DNA from 3 places in the uncultured Gulosibacter sp. genome. Region 3 is predicted to be linked to each of the others. Evidence: predicted binding sites of a transcription regulator. Region 3 holds the regulator's gene; each other region holds the start of a gene.
What was found. The regulator HrcA, encoded in region 3, represses chaperone genes, less so after heat shock. The targets are predictions, from matches to a motif close to TTNGCACTCGNNNNNNNCGAGTGCNAA.
Positions count from the first base shown of each region.

Region 1: groES (co-chaperone GroES) is a predicted target of HrcA. The motif match lies at 1,967-1,993, and genes of this name have one in related genera.
Region 2: groL (chaperonin GroEL) is a predicted target of HrcA. The motif match lies at 3,458-3,484, and genes of this name have one in related genera.

Region 1 covers NZ_CAUPDE010000010.1:72,623-77,875, reverse strand. Annotated here, with positions in the region: gene guaB (IMP dehydrogenase) at 1-437, opposite strand, end outside; gene rarD (EamA family transporter RarD) at 548-1,471, opposite strand; gene groES (co-chaperone GroES) at 1,629-1,925, opposite strand; gene RQ865_RS07605 (class I SAM-dependent methyltransferase) at 2,068-3,285, shown strand; gene RQ865_RS07600 (hypothetical protein) at 3,327-4,058, opposite strand; gene tsaD (tRNA (adenosine(37)-N6)-threonylcarbamoyltransferase complex transferase subunit TsaD) at 4,167-5,253, opposite strand, start outside.
Region 2 covers NZ_CAUPDE010000008.1:29,844-35,096, reverse strand. Annotated here, with positions in the region: gene RQ865_RS06405 (sn-glycerol-3-phosphate ABC transporter ATP-binding protein UgpC) at 1-412, opposite strand, end outside; tRNA gene RQ865_RS06400 (tRNA-Thr) at 531-606, shown strand; gene RQ865_RS06395 (GNAT family protein) at 630-1,313, opposite strand; gene msrB (peptide-methionine (R)-S-oxide reductase MsrB) at 1,480-1,890, opposite strand; gene RQ865_RS06385 (DUF3263 domain-containing protein) at 2,015-2,266, shown strand; gene RQ865_RS06380 (LytR C-terminal domain-containing protein) at 2,296-2,871, shown strand; gene RQ865_RS06375 (cold-shock protein) at 3,055-3,267, shown strand; gene groL (chaperonin GroEL) at 3,530-5,149, shown strand.
Region 3 covers NZ_CAUPDE010000001.1:224,816-230,068, forward strand. Annotated here, with positions in the region: gene RQ865_RS01055 (histidine triad nucleotide-binding protein) at 50-394, opposite strand; gene RQ865_RS01060 (16S rRNA (uracil(1498)-N(3))-methyltransferase) at 453-1,184, opposite strand; gene dnaJ (molecular chaperone DnaJ) at 1,184-2,272, opposite strand; gene hrcA (heat-inducible transcriptional repressor HrcA) at 2,339-3,361, opposite strand; gene RQ865_RS01075 (DUF4870 domain-containing protein) at 3,536-3,961, shown strand; gene hemW (radical SAM family heme chaperone HemW) at 4,059-5,246, opposite strand.

The DNA of each region.
Region 1 (5,253 bases), on a different contig from region 3:
ACGAAGCGCATGTCACGGTTCGAGATGATGCCGACAAGCTTGTTGCTGCCCTCTTCAACGACCGGCAAACCCGAGATACGGTACTGGCCGCAGATCTCATCAACCTCGGCGACGGTCATGTCGGGGGTCGCGGTCACCGGGTTGGTGATCATGCCCGACTCAGAACGCTTCACACGGTCGACCATCTCGGCCTGATCTTCGATCGACACATTGCGGTGCAGGATGCCCAAACCACCCTGGCGGGCCATGGCAATCGCCATCCGCGACTCGGTAACCGTGTCCATTGCTGCCGAGATCAGCGGCACCTTGACCGAGATATTGCGGGTTACCCGGGTGGTAGTGTCAACTTCGCTGGGGATGACGTCGGTTTCTTCGGGGAGAAGAAGGACGTCATCGTAGGTGAGTCCGGTGAGGGCGAACGGGTTATGCTCGGTCATTCTGCTCGGCTCCAGGATCTACGGGTTGATACACAGCGTGACTTTCATCTTACGCCGGGCACCCGCAGCTGTCGGTGTGCGCAGCCTCACCCACAGCTTGCGGCATGGAGCTAGACACCGGGAGTGGGCACCACCAGGTTCCGGCTTGCGCGCAGATCGCGCACCATGTCAATCACGAACAGCGCCAACGCCGCCCACACAATCGCGAAAGCGATCCAACGCTCCATCGGCATGTGTTCGCGAAACAGCACGAGCCCGGCAATGAACTGCAGCGTCGGCCCCAAAAACTGAAAGAAGCCGATTTCGATCAGCGGCAGTTTGGCGGCGGCCGACGCAAACAGTAGCAGCGGCAGGCTCGTGATCACCCCGGCCAAAAGCAGCACCACAGTGTGCCCGAGCGAGACCGTGCCAAAGGTAAAACTCCCCTGCACAATCACCACAGCCAGCAAAACCACCGCCACCGGTGTCACCATGACGGTTTCGAGCATGAATCCCGCAACCGGGTCGACTCGCCCGCTGATCGCTTTTTTCACCACGCCATACAGCGCAAACGTGGTCGAAACTGAAAGCGCCAGCCAGGGTGGTGAGCCGTATCCCACAATCAGCACCACCACCGCTATGGCTGCGAGCACGAGCGCCATCACCTGCAGCGGCCGCAATCGCTCACCGAAGATGAGCATCCCGAACAGCATCGACATGAGCGGGTTGAGGTAGTAGCCAAGTGCCCCCTCAAGTGGCTTGTTCAGCTCAACCGTCCACACATACAGCAGCCAGTTGCCAAGCACCAGCACTCCCGCTAGCGCCAGCAGCAACACCGTGCGTCGCTCGCGCAGCAGTGCAGTGAATCGCGACCAGCGCCGTGTGAGCTGCAGCACGCCCGCACAGAACACCACCGAGAGCAGCACCCGCCACGCAATGAGCTCGAGTGTGCCGGTCGGGCGGGTAAACCACAGATAGATGGGGAGGATGCCCCAGATCCCGTACGCAAAAAGTGCGTGGGTGATGCCGATAGCCCGGTCGCTGCGGTGCGTCATGGATGCATCGTAGAGGTTTTCGCAGTCGGCCGGGCAGCCGGCGGCATCGAGAGTAAGGGGAGCTTGGTCGCCGAAATATGCAACGGGGCGCCACCGTACTCGGTGACGCCCCGCGCGTCTGAATGCCGATGTCAGCGCATCGGCAAGCCACTTGTGCTTAGAGCACCTTCGCCAGCACGTCGCGTGCCGACAGCAGCAGGTAGGTGTCACCCGCGTACTTCACCTCGGTGCCGCCGTACTTCGAGTAGATGACCTTGTCACCGACTTCGACATCGAGCGGGATGCGGTGCTCGCCTTCGTCATCGAAACGGCCCGGACCCACCGCGACAACTTCACCCTCCTGGGGCTTCTCTTTCGCGGTGTCGGGGATGACCAGACCCGAGGCGGTGGTCTGCTCGGCCTCGAGCTGCTTGATGAGGATGCGATCTTCGAGCGGCTGGATGTTCACCGACACAGTTGACCTCTTTCGTTGCAGAAATGCTTACTGGGTAAGTCTTAGCACTCTCACCCTGAGGGTGCTAACGATTACTTTACGGCCGGTTGCCTGGAGGTTCCAACTGAGCGCGCTCCCCGTTGTACGCCATTAGCGTAGAAGTATGAATCTCGACGATGCCCGAACACTGCTCACCCCCGAAACAGTCGCGCTGCTCAACCAGTTTGCCAAGCTGGGTTCGGGGCGTGATGCGCTCTCGGCAGTGAGCGCGCTGCGCCGCGCCGGCGCCACCCCTCGACAGTCGGCGGTGATCATGACACAGCTCAAACTGCGCCGGCAGGCACACGTCAAGTTTGGGGAGTTTGCGCAGCGGATGCTGTTCACTCGCGACGGCCTCGCGCAGGCCACTCGCCTCGAAGTTGCCGCTCATCACGCGAACCGTTTTCGCCACGCGGGATGCGTACGGGTCGCCGATTTGGGATGCGGTATCGGTGCCGATTCGATGGCACTCGCTGGCCTGGGCTTTGAACTGCTGGCGGTGGATGCCGACGAGGTGACGGCGGCGATCGCCACCCACAATTTGGCGCTGTTCCCCAACGCCACTGTCGCACATGCGCGCGCCGAAGATGTGGACCTCACCGGTTTTGACGGAGTATTTCTCGACCCGGCGCGACGCGCCCAGCGAGAGGGCGCCACCGAACCGGGAGACAGCGTACGGCTCAGCGACCCAGCACAGTGGCAGCCCTCGCTCGAGTTCGCATTCGGGTTCGTCGATGGCACGCGCGCGGTAGGAGTCAAACTGGGCCCGGCGCTCGATCACAACCTCATTCCTGACACCGCCGAGGCGCAGTGGGTTTCTGTGGGTGGTGATCTTGTTGAGTGTTCCCTGTGGTTTGGTGCGGCCGCCCGTGACCGGGTGCGTCGCAGCGCACTACTGATTTCGGCGAGCGGCACCGGCGAGATGACCGCGGCGACCTCAATTGCAGATGCGGTGCCCGATGCCGCTGTCGGCGAGCTGGGGGCATGGCTGCATGAACCGGATGCGGCCATTATTCGCGGCCGTTTCATTGGCCAGTTGGCGGCGCAGTTTGGTGGCCGGATGATTGCCCCGCAGATTGCTTGGATCACCACGGATGGGGCCGTCGAAACCCCGTTTGCTAAATCATTTCGGGTGCTCGAGCAGTTCAAACTCGATATCGCCACACTCAAGCGTGAACTGCAAGAGCGCGAGATTGGCACGCTCGAGATTAAGGTGCGCGGGGTTGATATCGACCCGCAGGATTTCCGTCGCAAGCTGCAATTAAAGGGCCACGGGTCGGCCACGCTCATCTGCACGCGGCTGGGCGAACGGCGCGTAGCCATCCTCGCTGAACGCGCCTAGGGCGCAGCCAACCGAAAGCCGCTCGCGCGAAACTCGGTGAGCTAGACGATTAACAGCACAACCAGTGTGGCCACCGCGAGCGCCACCGCCACGGCACCACCGCCGGTGGCGAGCATCGACAGCATCCGGTTCGATTGACGCATCCCGATCACACCCGCGACGATGGCTCCGACCCCGAGCACCCCGCCAACGATCCAAGCCGAGCCGGGAAACATTAGCGCAACCAGTGCGCCAACTGCGAGCACGAGCGCGGTGTAGGCGACCGTCTGCGGTACGGGGGCTTGCGCGGGTGCGTGACCATACTGGGTCGGCGCGAACTGCCCCTCGGTTGCGGGAGCGTATCCCGCGTTGGGAGGTAGCCCGGGCATTTCTTGTTCGCGTGCGCGTTCGGGCATAAACGCCCGCTGCCCTGGTGCCTGGTAGCCGGAGTTGTCTTCGGTGACACCAAACGTGCCGCCGGCTGCGGGAACTTCGCGGTTGCCGTCACGCACCACAGCGTCAACGGTTGAGGGTTCAGCACCGGTTTCGGGAAGCATGGGCCGGGCGCGCTCGATGCGGTCGTCTGCTGCGACCGCCGCATCGCCGGCCGGGTTAACCGGGTGGGCGCCGCTGGCGGCACCGTAACCCGAATCTTCGTCAGTAACCCCAAATGTGCCGCCGGCTGCGGGAACGGCCGCTTCGCTAGCATCCTCCTCGTTAAGGTGGATCACTTCATCGATTTCGGGCTCGTTCGCCGGCATGGGGTTCTGCGATCGTTCGTTCGATGCCGTCATCACGCCTCCAGGTAACACTGTTCGTCGTCGTCATCTTATGAGGTAAAAGTTTGCAACTCGCCGGTAATGCTGCTGCCGGTTTGCGGATCACACAAAAGTCTGAGGAGTTTACCGTGTCGTTTCGACTTCTGGGCTGGTTGTCGAGGTCAGTTCTGCCGCTCCCACAATCACCTGGGCGCAGGTCATCGGCAGGGTTGAATCGGCAGCAAAGCTCACCGGTGATGGTGCGCGCCCGGCCGCGACGAGTTCGGCTCCGAGAGCAGCGATCATGGCGCCATTATCGGTGCATAGCGAAAGCGGCGGTACATGCAGCGACACACCGGCTGCTGCGCAGCGCTGTTCGGCGAGCTCGCGCACGCGGGCGTTAGCCACCACACCGCCACCGAGTAGCAGTCGCGGGATACCTTCGTGCTGGCAGGCGTCGAGCGCTTTGGTGAGCAGCACATCGGCCACGGCTTCGCGGAAGCTTGCGGCAATATCCGCAAGCGGCACTGTTTCGCCACGATCCGCATACCCCTCGACTGTGCGCGCCACCGAGGTTTTGAGCCCCGAAAACGAGAAATCGAACCGGTGCCGGTCACGATCTTTGGGATGCGTCAACCCGCGCGGGAAGCTGAAGGCTGTGGCGTTGCCGTCGGCGGCAACGCGGTCGATATGCGGGCCGCCAGGATACGGCAGACCGAGCACGCGCGCCACCTTGTCGAATGCTTCGCCAGCGGCATCATCAATAGTTTCGCCCAGCAGCCGAGAGTCGCCAGTGAGCGAATCCACTCGGATGAGTGAAGTGTGGCCGCCTGAAACCAGCAGCGCGATCGCGGGAAATTCGATGGCGGCGCCCTCGTCACGCAAAAGGTCGGCAGCAACGTGCCCAACCAGGTGGTTGACGCCGTACAGCGGCTTGCCGGTGGCTGCTGCGAGTGCCTTGGCAGCCCCCACCCCCACCATGAGTGCGCCGGCAAGGCCAGGCCCCGCGGTAACGGCAACCGCATCGATTTCATTCAGTTCGACACCGGCTTCATCGAGCGCTTGGCGCAGCACCGGCACGATCGCGTCGGCGTGTGCCCGAGCGGCCACTTCTGGCACCACGCCACCGTATTTGGCATGTTCGTCCATTGATGAAGCCACCGCGTTCGCCAGCAGTTCACGGCCGCGCACAATACCGACACCGGTTTCGTCACAGCTCGATTCAACGCCG
Region 2 (5,253 bases), on a different contig from region 3:
CCGAAAGATCTGACGGCTGCCGGTCGAGCAGGTCTTCAAGATCAAGCATCTTGGCCACCTCGCGCACACGCGCCTCAATCTCGGCCTTCGGAGTTTTGCGAGTGCGCAGCCCAAACCCCATATTGTTCGCCACTGTCATATGCGGGTACAGCGCGTAGTTTTGGAACACCATCGCGATATCGCGATTTTCGGGGGCGGTGTCGGTGACGTTCTGATCGCCGACAAAAATTTCGCCCTCATCCACCGGGTCGAGACCGGCAAGCATGCGCAGCGTCGTCGACTTACCGCATCCCGACGGGCCAACCAACACGAGAAACTCGCCGTCGGCAATTTCAAGATCGAGTGCATCCACGGCGTTTTCATTCGCGCCGGGGAAGCGGCGGGTTACGCCTTTGAACGTCACTGCAGCCATAGGGATACATGCTAGCGGCCCCGGCCTGAACGGCCCCCGCTGTTACGCGGGCGTGTAATAAGCGCGTGCTCGACGGTGGGTAACGAAGCCGTGCAAGACGGGCTAATATTGACGAGATGCCCGCTTAGCTCAGTTGGTAGAGCAGCTGTCTTGTAAACAGCAGGTCGCAGGTTCGAGTCCTGTAGCGGGCTCCAAGAAAAGGTCCTGGTCGCGCGGACTAAAAGCGTTCTATCCTGAAGAAGCGGCGCAGCGTCTCGGCGCCGGTGATCTCGATCGACTCGGTCGGACGGATGAACGTCGCCGGCGTCACACACACTTCATGCTCGATGACACCCACCAGCTCGCCATCAATCCGCTGCACGATTCGGCGAGCACCGACATCGACGTAGCCGGTCTTGCGGCTGACTGCGGCCGACGCGGCATTCCCTTCGATATAGCCGGAGCGGCACTCGAGTGCATCAAACTCGTCGAAGGCAAGCGCCACCACCATTTGCCGCATGCGTGTGCCAATGCCCTGTCCATGCCACTTGGCGGCGAGCCATGACCCCGACTCGATGCTGCGTCGCAGCGGAAAGTATTCCGCCATCACATCCTGTATTCCGACGGCTGCTCCGCCAGAGCGCACAATCAGCGGCAGCTTCCAGTTATCGGCAGCTACAGTTGCCCGCTGCTGCCACCACCAGCTCAGAGAGTGGGCGGGTTGTTGGTTAGCAACTCCCAGCTGAAACGGCAGCGCATGCCAGTCTGCAAGAAACGGCATCGGCAAGTTGGCATCGGTGATCCCGCTGCGGATGAGCTCCACAACCTCGGGGATATCGTCGTCGCGTAGCACTCGCATCTCGACATCACCGCAGCGGATATGGAGCTGATACGGCGGGAAGAGTTCTTCGAGCGTCAACATGTGCCGATTCAAGCATCTGGAAGCGTAGAGACAGTGAGCAACTCGGAAGATTTTGGGGCTTCGAGGCGCTATACGCTATCGAAGCCCCAAAATCTTTCGCTGAACTCACTTACCCGGGCACAGGCGGTCAGCAAGGGCGGCCCCAAAGCGATAATTAAGCGTGCCGCTACTGCGCGGCCTCGCCATCGGGCACAAAGCGTAGCGCCACCGAGTTCATGCAGTAGCGGCTGCCGGTAGGGGTGCCGAAACCGTCGGGGAACACATGCCCGAGGTGCCCGTCACACTCCGCGCAGCGAATCTCGACCCGGCGCATGCCCAGCGAATTGTCTTCATGCTCGGTAACCGCCTCGGGCCGCAGCGGCTCCCAGAAACTCGGCCAGCCGCATCCGGCATCGAATTTTGTTTCGGCACGAAATAGCTCGTTGCCGCATCCGCGGCACACATAGTGGCCCGGTTCCCAATGCTCGTTGTATTCGCCGCTGAATGGCCGCTCGGTGCCGGCCTCGCGCAGCACGTGGTAGGCGCTGGCATCAAGGATTTCACGCCACTGTTCGTCGCTGCGTTCGGATGCGTTCATGGCACTCGCTTTCGGTGGAAGACAGAAACAGAAAAGCTGTCTCGCACGATACCGCGCGGCAATTGATTTGCGTCGGGTAGTGCGGAGTAAACTTCAAAAAACATGCTCGAGGAAGGAGGCGACTGTGGAGCTGACCGAGCTAGAAATGCAGCTGCTGGCTTTCGAAGAGTCGCACCCGCAACACACGCGAGCAAAAGAAGACCTGCTCAGGCGAGAGTTCGGGCTAACCTCAGCTCGCTACTACCAGACCTTGAGTACGCTGATTGATGCTCCCGCGGCCCTGCGCGCCAATCCGCTGTTGGTGCGGCGGCTACAGCAGCGACGAGACCAGACACGTGCGCGCCGTACTGGCACCTCGGCACGGTTAGCCCAATAAGCAGGCAGCCCAGTAAAGGATTCACGAGCTTGGCGAACTACCCCAAAGATCGATTCGATGAGTTTCCGAAGTCGGTGCAGCGTCGCGGTGCCCACCGTGCGCCGCGCACCCGGCTTTCGAAGCTGGGTTCGTGGCTGATTGCACTGGCCTCGGTGCTGGTGTTGGTGGCGATCGGTGTTGGGGTGATGTGGGCGATTGACCGTCAGGTGCAGTTCACAGCCTCGCTCGGAGAGAACAAGGCCGAACCCACACAAACTGCTTCAGCGGCGCCCACACCCACGCCCACTCCAACCGAGACCACTCCTGAACCAGACAAGACGATGCCGGTCACGGTGCTCAACGGTGAGGGTACGGGTGGACTCGCCACCGCTGGCAGCGACCGGCTAACCGCCGATGGCTGGAATGTCGGCTATGTGGCTGACGCCGATAGCTACGACAACCCTGTCACCATGGTGTATGTCGCTGTCGAAGACGAACTTCCCACCGCCGAGGCGGTCGTGGTGACGTTGGGTTTCGGGTCGGCTGCGGTGAACCCCGAATATGCCGAACCCGGCACCGTGGTGGTGGTGCTCGGTGACGACTCGATCGGCCTGCTCGGGGAGTAGAGCCGCTCGGCTGGCCGTCACGGGCTGCGTCCGGGGACGTTTCGGCCCGGATATTTGCTCAACGTTCAACTGTTGCTTGCCGTGCAGACACGCTCGGCACACCTGGGCGCAATAGCTTCAGGATGATCGAGTCGGCTGCCGATTGGGTAGCGGCAAACAACAGGCGACAGGATGGGCGGCCCTATGGCAACCGGAACAGTCAAGTGGTTCAACGCCGAGAAGGGCTTCGGATTCATCACTCTTGATGAAGAGAACGCGCCAGATGTGTTCGTGCACTACAAGTCGATTGAGATGGAGGGATTCCGCACCCTGGATGAGGGCCAGCGGGTGGAGTTCACCATTGTTGACGGGCCGAAGGGATCGCAGGCCGAGCAAGTGCGGCTCGCCAATTCATAGTTGCGTTGCCGAGGCCGGGCAGCCGCGGTGACGTTTGCCGGCCTAATTTTGGGTTGTGTGTGCCCCGGTGCAGAGCAGTCGCTGAGCCCTGAAACACCAGCCTGGATGCGGCATAGCCTCGCCCTGTTCGCCATCGGCGCAAGCGCCCGGCTCAGCTTGCACTCTCAGGTAGCGAGTGCAAATATGGGTGCTGGCACTCGGATCTTGTGAGTGCAAATTGCCAGGACCGATAGCTTCCGTCCGGGAAAGGACCCAAGAACTTATGTCGAAGATCATCACCTTTGATGAAGAGGCCCGTCGCGGTCTCGAACGTGGCCTAAACGTACTCGCCGACACCGTTAAGGTGACCCTCGGCCCCCGCGGCCGCAACGTTGTGCTCGAGAAGAAGTGGGGTGCCCCCACCATCACCAACGACGGTGTCTCGATTGCCAAGGAAATCGAACTCGAAGACCCGTTTGAGAAGATCGGTGCCGAGCTCGTCAAGGAAGTTGCTAAGAAGACTGACGATGTCGCCGGTGACGGCACCACCACTGCCACCGTGCTCGCTCAGGCTCTCGTGCGAGAAGGCCTGCGCAACGTAGCCGCTGGCGCCGACCCGGTGTCGGTTAAGCGCGGTATCGACAAGGCCGTTGCCGCTGTCACCGAGCACCTGCTCGATTCGGCCAAGGAAGTTGAAACCAAAGACCAGATCGCGGCAACCGCATCGATCTCGGCTGCCGACCCTGAAATCGGCCAGATCATCGCCGAAGCTATCGACACCGTCGGCAAGGAGGGCGTGGTCACTGTCGAAGAGTCGAACACCTTCGGCACCACCCTCGAACTCACCGAGGGTATGCGCTTCGACAAGGGCTACCTCTCGCAGTACTTCGTGACCGACGCTGAACGTCAGGAAGCAGTCTTCGAAGACCCCTACATCCTCATCGCCAACAGCAAGATCTCGAACGTTAAAGACCTCCTGCCGGTTGTTGACAAGGTGATGCAGGCTGGCAAGCAGCTGCTCATCATCGCCGAGGATGTTGACGGCGAAGCGCTTGCCACGCTCGTGGTGAACAAGATCCGCGGCATCTTCAAGTCGGTTGCTGTGAAGGCGCCCGGCTTCGGCGACCGCCGCAAGGCCATGCTGCAAGACATCGCCATCCTCACCGGTGGTCAGGTCATCTCGGAAGAGGTCGGCCTCAAGCTCGAGAACGCAACGCTCGACATGCTCGGCCAGGCTCGCAAGGTGGTAATCACCAAAGACGAGACCACCATCATCCAGGGCGCTGGCGCCCAGGAGCAGATCGAGGGTCGCGTTGCGCAGATTAAGGCCGAGATCGAAAACAGCGACTCAGACTACGACCGCGAGAAGCTGCAGGAGCGTCTGGCCAAGCTCGCCGGCGGCGTTGCCGTGATCAAGGCCGGTGCGGCCACCGAGGTTGAGCTGAAAGAGCGCAAGCACCGCATCGAAGACGCCGTGCGTAACGCCAAGGCCGCCGTCGAAGAGGGCATCGTCGCCGGTGGTGGTGTTGCACTCGCTCAGGCAGGTTCCGTTATCGACGCGCTTGAGCTTGAGGGTGACGAAGCAACCGGTGCCGCCATCGTGCGCGCCACCCTCGACGCTCCGCTCAAGCAGATCTCGATCAACGCTGGCCTCGAAGCCGGTGTGGTTGCCGAGAAGGTTCGCGGCCTCAGCGCGGGCCACGGCCTCAACGCCGCAACTGGAGAGTATGTCGACATGATCGAAACCGGCATCCTTGACCCGGTGAAGGTGACCCGTTCGGCGCTGCAGAACGCAGCTTCGATCGCTGGTCTGTTCCTCACCACCGAGGCTGTCGTTGCCGACAAGCCGGTTCCGCCGAGTGCTGCTCCGGCTGCCGACCCGACCGCAGGCATGGACTTCTAACCAAGTTTTTGCGGTGACCGCCGCGGGCGGTAGACGGTTGCAATCCGTCTGCCGCCCGCGGCGATTTTTGTGCAATCTTTTCACCCACTGGGCGGATGCGGGAC
Region 3 (5,253 bases):
TCGTTCGATAAGTTCTTCTTCGCGCGTGGTGAATCGCTGATTCGCAGAATTAGGCAAGTGATCCCTCTTCAAGGCCACCGGCGAGCACATGCGCGTGCACGTGGAACACGGTCTGCCCACCGCCGGCACCGGTGTTGAATACAAGTCGAAAGTCACCATCCGCGTGTTCGGTGGCGATCTGTTTGGCAACCGTAACCACGTGCGCAAGCAGCTGCGCATCGCCGCTGGCGAGTTCGGTTACGTCACGGTACTGTTCGGTTTTTGGCACCACGAGCACGTGCAGCGGCGCCTGCGGAGCAATGTCGCGGAACGCGATCACCCGATCGTCTTCAAACACGATGTCGCTGGGGATTTCGCGCTGGATAATTCGAGTAAAAATGCTGGGCTGGGTCATGGCTTCGAGTCTAGTTGGCTCCGCCATATGAACCGCAGAACGCCGATCTCGAAAGCCATTACCAGTGGCCAAGTTTGACCTGTAACACCGCGATAGCGGCCGGACCAGCCGTTGAGCTGCGTAGCACTTCATTGCCGAGACGAACTCGCTGCGCGCCAAACTGTGTAAACTCATCGAGTTCGTGCGGCTCAATACCACCCTCGGGGCCCACGACGAGCACGACATCGTCGCCGGTGCAATCAATCTCGCTCAGCCGTTTTTCAGCTCGCGGATCGAGCACGAACACCTGTGCAGCAGGCATCCGCTGCATGAGTTGCGGCACGCTCACTGCAAGTTCGGCAACGGCAGGTAGTCGTGATGCCAGTGATTGCTTCGCGGCCTCGCGGCAGATACTCGCCCAGCGATCTCGCTGCCGGGCCACCTTCTCACCACGCCACTGCGAAACCGAGCGGTGCGCCTGCCACGGTGTTACCGAACTGACACCGAGTTCTACCGCGGCCTGCACCGCCATCTCGTCACGGCCGCCTTTGGCAAGCGCTTGCACCAGGTGGATGCGCGGATTCGGCTCAGCGTCCCGCGTCACCTCGAGCACGTGCACTTCGAAAGCGCTTGGCGACACGGCAATAGTTTCACACACCGCGCGCATGCCCTGCCCGTTCAACAGTTCAATCTGTTCACCCACCCGCAGGCGCGCTACTTTCACCGCGTGTCGCGCCTCATCACCGTCAACGGTGATTTGCTCGCCGGCAGCGGTATCGGCGAGCCACTCCACCAGATACGCGTGTGCCATTAGCGCCCGAATCGTTCCCGCATCTTCGAGAACAAACCGTGTTTCGTGGCTGCGAGTTTAGGTTTGGCTGAATTGCGGTCGCGTTCGGCAAACTCGCGCAGCAGCTGCTTTTGTCGGCCATCGAGCTTCGTCGGAGTGATCACCTGCACGGTTACCTTCACATCACCGCGCTGGGTCGATTGTAGGCGGGTGATGCCGCGCCCAGCCACGGTGAGCACCTCGCCCGACTGTACTCCGGCGGGGATATCGAGTTCGATATCCCCGCCGAGTCCCGGCAGCGTAACGTGCGCGCCGAGCACCGCGTCAACCATGCCCACTTCGAGCAGGCATTCGAGATCGTCGTCCGAACGATGCCAAACCTCATGATCGCGAACCCGAATCTCAAGATACAGATCGGCATTGGTGCCACCCGCGGGGCCTGCCTCCCCCTGACCGGGAAGCCGGATACGCAGACCAGAGTCAACGCCCGCGGGAACATCAACCGGAATCGTGGTGCGCGCCCGCACTCGACCCTGGCCGTGGCAGGTGTTGCAGTGTTTGTCGATCACCGTGCCGTAGCCGTGGCAGGTGCCGCACGGTGAGGCGGTGATCACCGGCCCGAGCACCGAACGCACCTGGCGGCGCACCTCACCGGCACCGCCACATTCTGAACAGGTCTTCGGTGACACGCCGTCGGCGCAGCAGGTCCCGTCACAATCGGGGCAGCGTTCAGCGGTGTTGACCTCAATATCGCGGTGCGTGCCAAACATCACCTCGTGCAGGTCGAGATCGACGTGCACCAGCGCATCCTGTCCGCGCTGCGCACGCGACCGCGGACCGCGACCACCCGCTGCACCACCAAAGAAAGCGTCGAAAATATCACCAAAGCCGAAGCCGCCGCCGGCGCTCGGTCCGGCATCGTACTGTCGCCGGCGCTGCGGGTCACCGAGCGTGTCGTAGGCCGCGGTTACATCCTTGAACTTCTCGGCAGCTTCTGGTGACGGGTTCACATCGGGATGCAGCTGCCGCGCAAGCTTGCGATAGGCCCTCTTGATTTCGTCCTGGCTCGCATCACGGGCAACACCGAGGGTTTCGTAGAAATCTGCCAAGTTAAACGGCTCCTCATAACTGTGGTTGAAAGGGGGTGCAACGTTCGGTCTACAGTGCGGAGCGGATCAATCGTGGATGTCGTCGATCAGCCGCGAGAGATATCGGGCAACCGCACGCACCGCGGCAATATTGTTTGAGTAGTCCATTCGTGTTGGGCCCAGAAGTCCCACGCGCGCCGCACCACCCTCCGCTCGATACTGGGTCGCTACCACGCTCGCCTCTTCAAGCGTGGCGTCTTCATGTTCGTGACCGATAGATACCGCCACCTCGCGGTCGTTGATATCGAGTTCGGTGAATAGGCGAAGCAGCACCACCTGCTCTTCGATAGCTTCCAAAAGCGGCAGGATGGTCGAAAAGTCTCGTTCTGAACGTGCCAGGTTTGCGGCACCCGCGATCACTAGGCGGTGATGCTGATTCGCCAGCACCTGGTCAACGAGTGCGGCGGCCAGCGGGGTGCCCGCTGCCACATCTTCAGGTGTGAGAAACTCATCGGGGTTGCGCAGCAGCGCCGCCGCATCCCGGAGCGGTTTGCCCACCAGCTGTTCGTTGAATCGATCCCGCAACCGAGTAAGCAGCTCGGCAGTGGCGGGCGCGGGCAGTTCGGTAATACGCTGCTCGACGCGACCGCTATCGGTAATCAGCACCGTGAGCACCCGCCGCTCGTGCAGCGGCACGAGCTCAATACGGTGCACATCAGTGTTTAACAGCGACGGCAGGTGTCCAATGGCAACCGATCCCGTGAGCTGAGCGAGCATTCGCACCGATCGGTCAAGCAATTGCTCGGGGTCGAGAGTGCCGGCCATAAATTGCGAAATCGCCCGACGTTGCGCCGGTGATAGCGGGCGCACCTCGGCCAACCGGTCAACGAACACGCGGTACCCCTTGTCGGTCGGGATACGTCCCGACGAGGTGTGCGGGGCCGTGATGAGTTCAGCCTCTTCGAGCACCGACATATCGTTTCGAATCGTTGCCGCCGACACATTAAATCCGTGCCGATCAACAATCCGTTGCGACCCTACCGGTTCGCTGGTGGCCACATAGTCCCCGACAATTGCGCGCAGCACCTCGAGGCTCCGCTCGGTAATCATCAGTTCACCACCGTTCTGAGTTTGCACTCCAACACGTTGACTGCCAATTGTACGCCGCCAGATGGGTACATTGGCCGTTTCGCTGCCCGCGTAACTGACAACTGGGCTCGCTGCTCGACACACTGCTCGTGTTAGCTGTAACGAAACCGATCCGCAGCGGAAGGACAATTCAAGATGACTTCGACTCCCGACCAGTCGCAGCCCGGCAACGGCTCCCAGCCGCAGACCCCCTACGGCGTCGGCCAGCACGGTCAGCCGGGTCAACCGCCATCGACGAACCCCAATACCTCGCTCATCTGGGGCCACCTGTTGAACCTCGTCTCGGTGATCGGCCCGCTCGTGTACTGGCTCGCAACGCGCGAAACCAGTGAAGCTCACGACCGCGAGGGGAAAGAGGCCCTCAATTGGGGCATCACCGTGACAATCGCCTCGATTGCCTGCGGCATACTCTCCGTCATCCCGGTTATCGGCGGGATCATAGGCGGCATCCTGCTCAGTGCCGTGTGGCTAATCAATGTCATCTTCGCGATCTACGCGACCATTGAAACCAGCAACAACGGCGGCTACCGCTACCCGTTCACATTGAACCTCGTGCAGTAGTCACCGCACACTTCACAAAGTGGGTCGCGAACTCGACAGTTCGCAACCCATTTTTGTGTATTTCACCCCATCATTATGAGTAATGGCACGAGTATGTCTAGGCGAGGGTGCGCGCCACCACGTCTGCCAGCAGCCGTCCGCGCAGCGTCAGTACGATCCGGCCCCGCATCGCCGCCGCCGCATCCACCAACCCATCAGCAATGAGTTCTGGCACGCGCGAACGGTCAGGTAGCTCGATAACCGGCAACCCCTCGCGCAACCGGGTACGTAGCAGCACCCGCTCAAGGGTGCGTTCTTGCGCGCCGAGCACCTCCCTACCCTGAGCGGGTGAGACTCCCGCTGTGAGCCGGTCACCATATGCGGCCGGGTGCTTCACGTTCCAAAACCTTACTCCGTCAACGTGGCTGTGCGCGCCGGGCCCGAAACCCCACCAATCGGTGTCGTGCCAGTAGGCCAGATTATGTCGCGACGGATGTTTACCGCCGAGCGACCAGTTTGAGATCTCGTACCATTCGAATCCGGCCTCGCCCAATCGCGCATCAGCGAGTTCATACATATCGGCCTGCAGATCATCGCTAACCGGGGCGAGTTCGCCGCAGCGGATGCGCCGAGCCAGGGCCGTGCCGGGCTCCACGATGAGCGCATACGCAGAAATGTGGGTGGGTTCTAGGGCAATTGCCGCCTTCAGCGAACACTCCCAATCGGTGAGTGTTTCTCCGGGGGCACCGTAGATGAGGTCGACCGAGGTTTCCAATCCGGCCGCTTTCGCCGCTGCCACCACCTCGGGCACCCGTTCGGGTGTGTGCGTGCGATCGAGCGTTGCGAGCACGCTCGGCACAGCCGACTGCATTCCAAAACTCACCCGGGTTACACCGCCAGCGCGCAGTGCGGCAAGTTTTTCGGCATCCACGGTGTCGGGATTCGCTTCGACGGTCACCTCGGCATCCGAAGCAATGCCAAACGTGTCGCGCAGCGCCCACAGCACAGCAATCAGATCGTCGGCGGGTAGGAGTGTCGGTGTACCGCCGCCGAAAAAGACGGTCGAAAGCGGTTCGTGATGTCCCGCGCGTTTCAGCACACCGTGCGCCAGTGCGATCTCGCGTAGCACCGAATCAGCGTAGTTACCGCGACTCACCGAACCGAGCTCTTCAGCGGTGTAGGTGTTGAAATCACAGTAGCCGCAGCGCACCCGACAAAACGGAATATGCACATAGGCACCGAACTGGCGACCCGCCGACACTGATTCTAGCGGTAGCGCACCGTCGGCGGGTACCGGTTCTCCCACCGGCGGC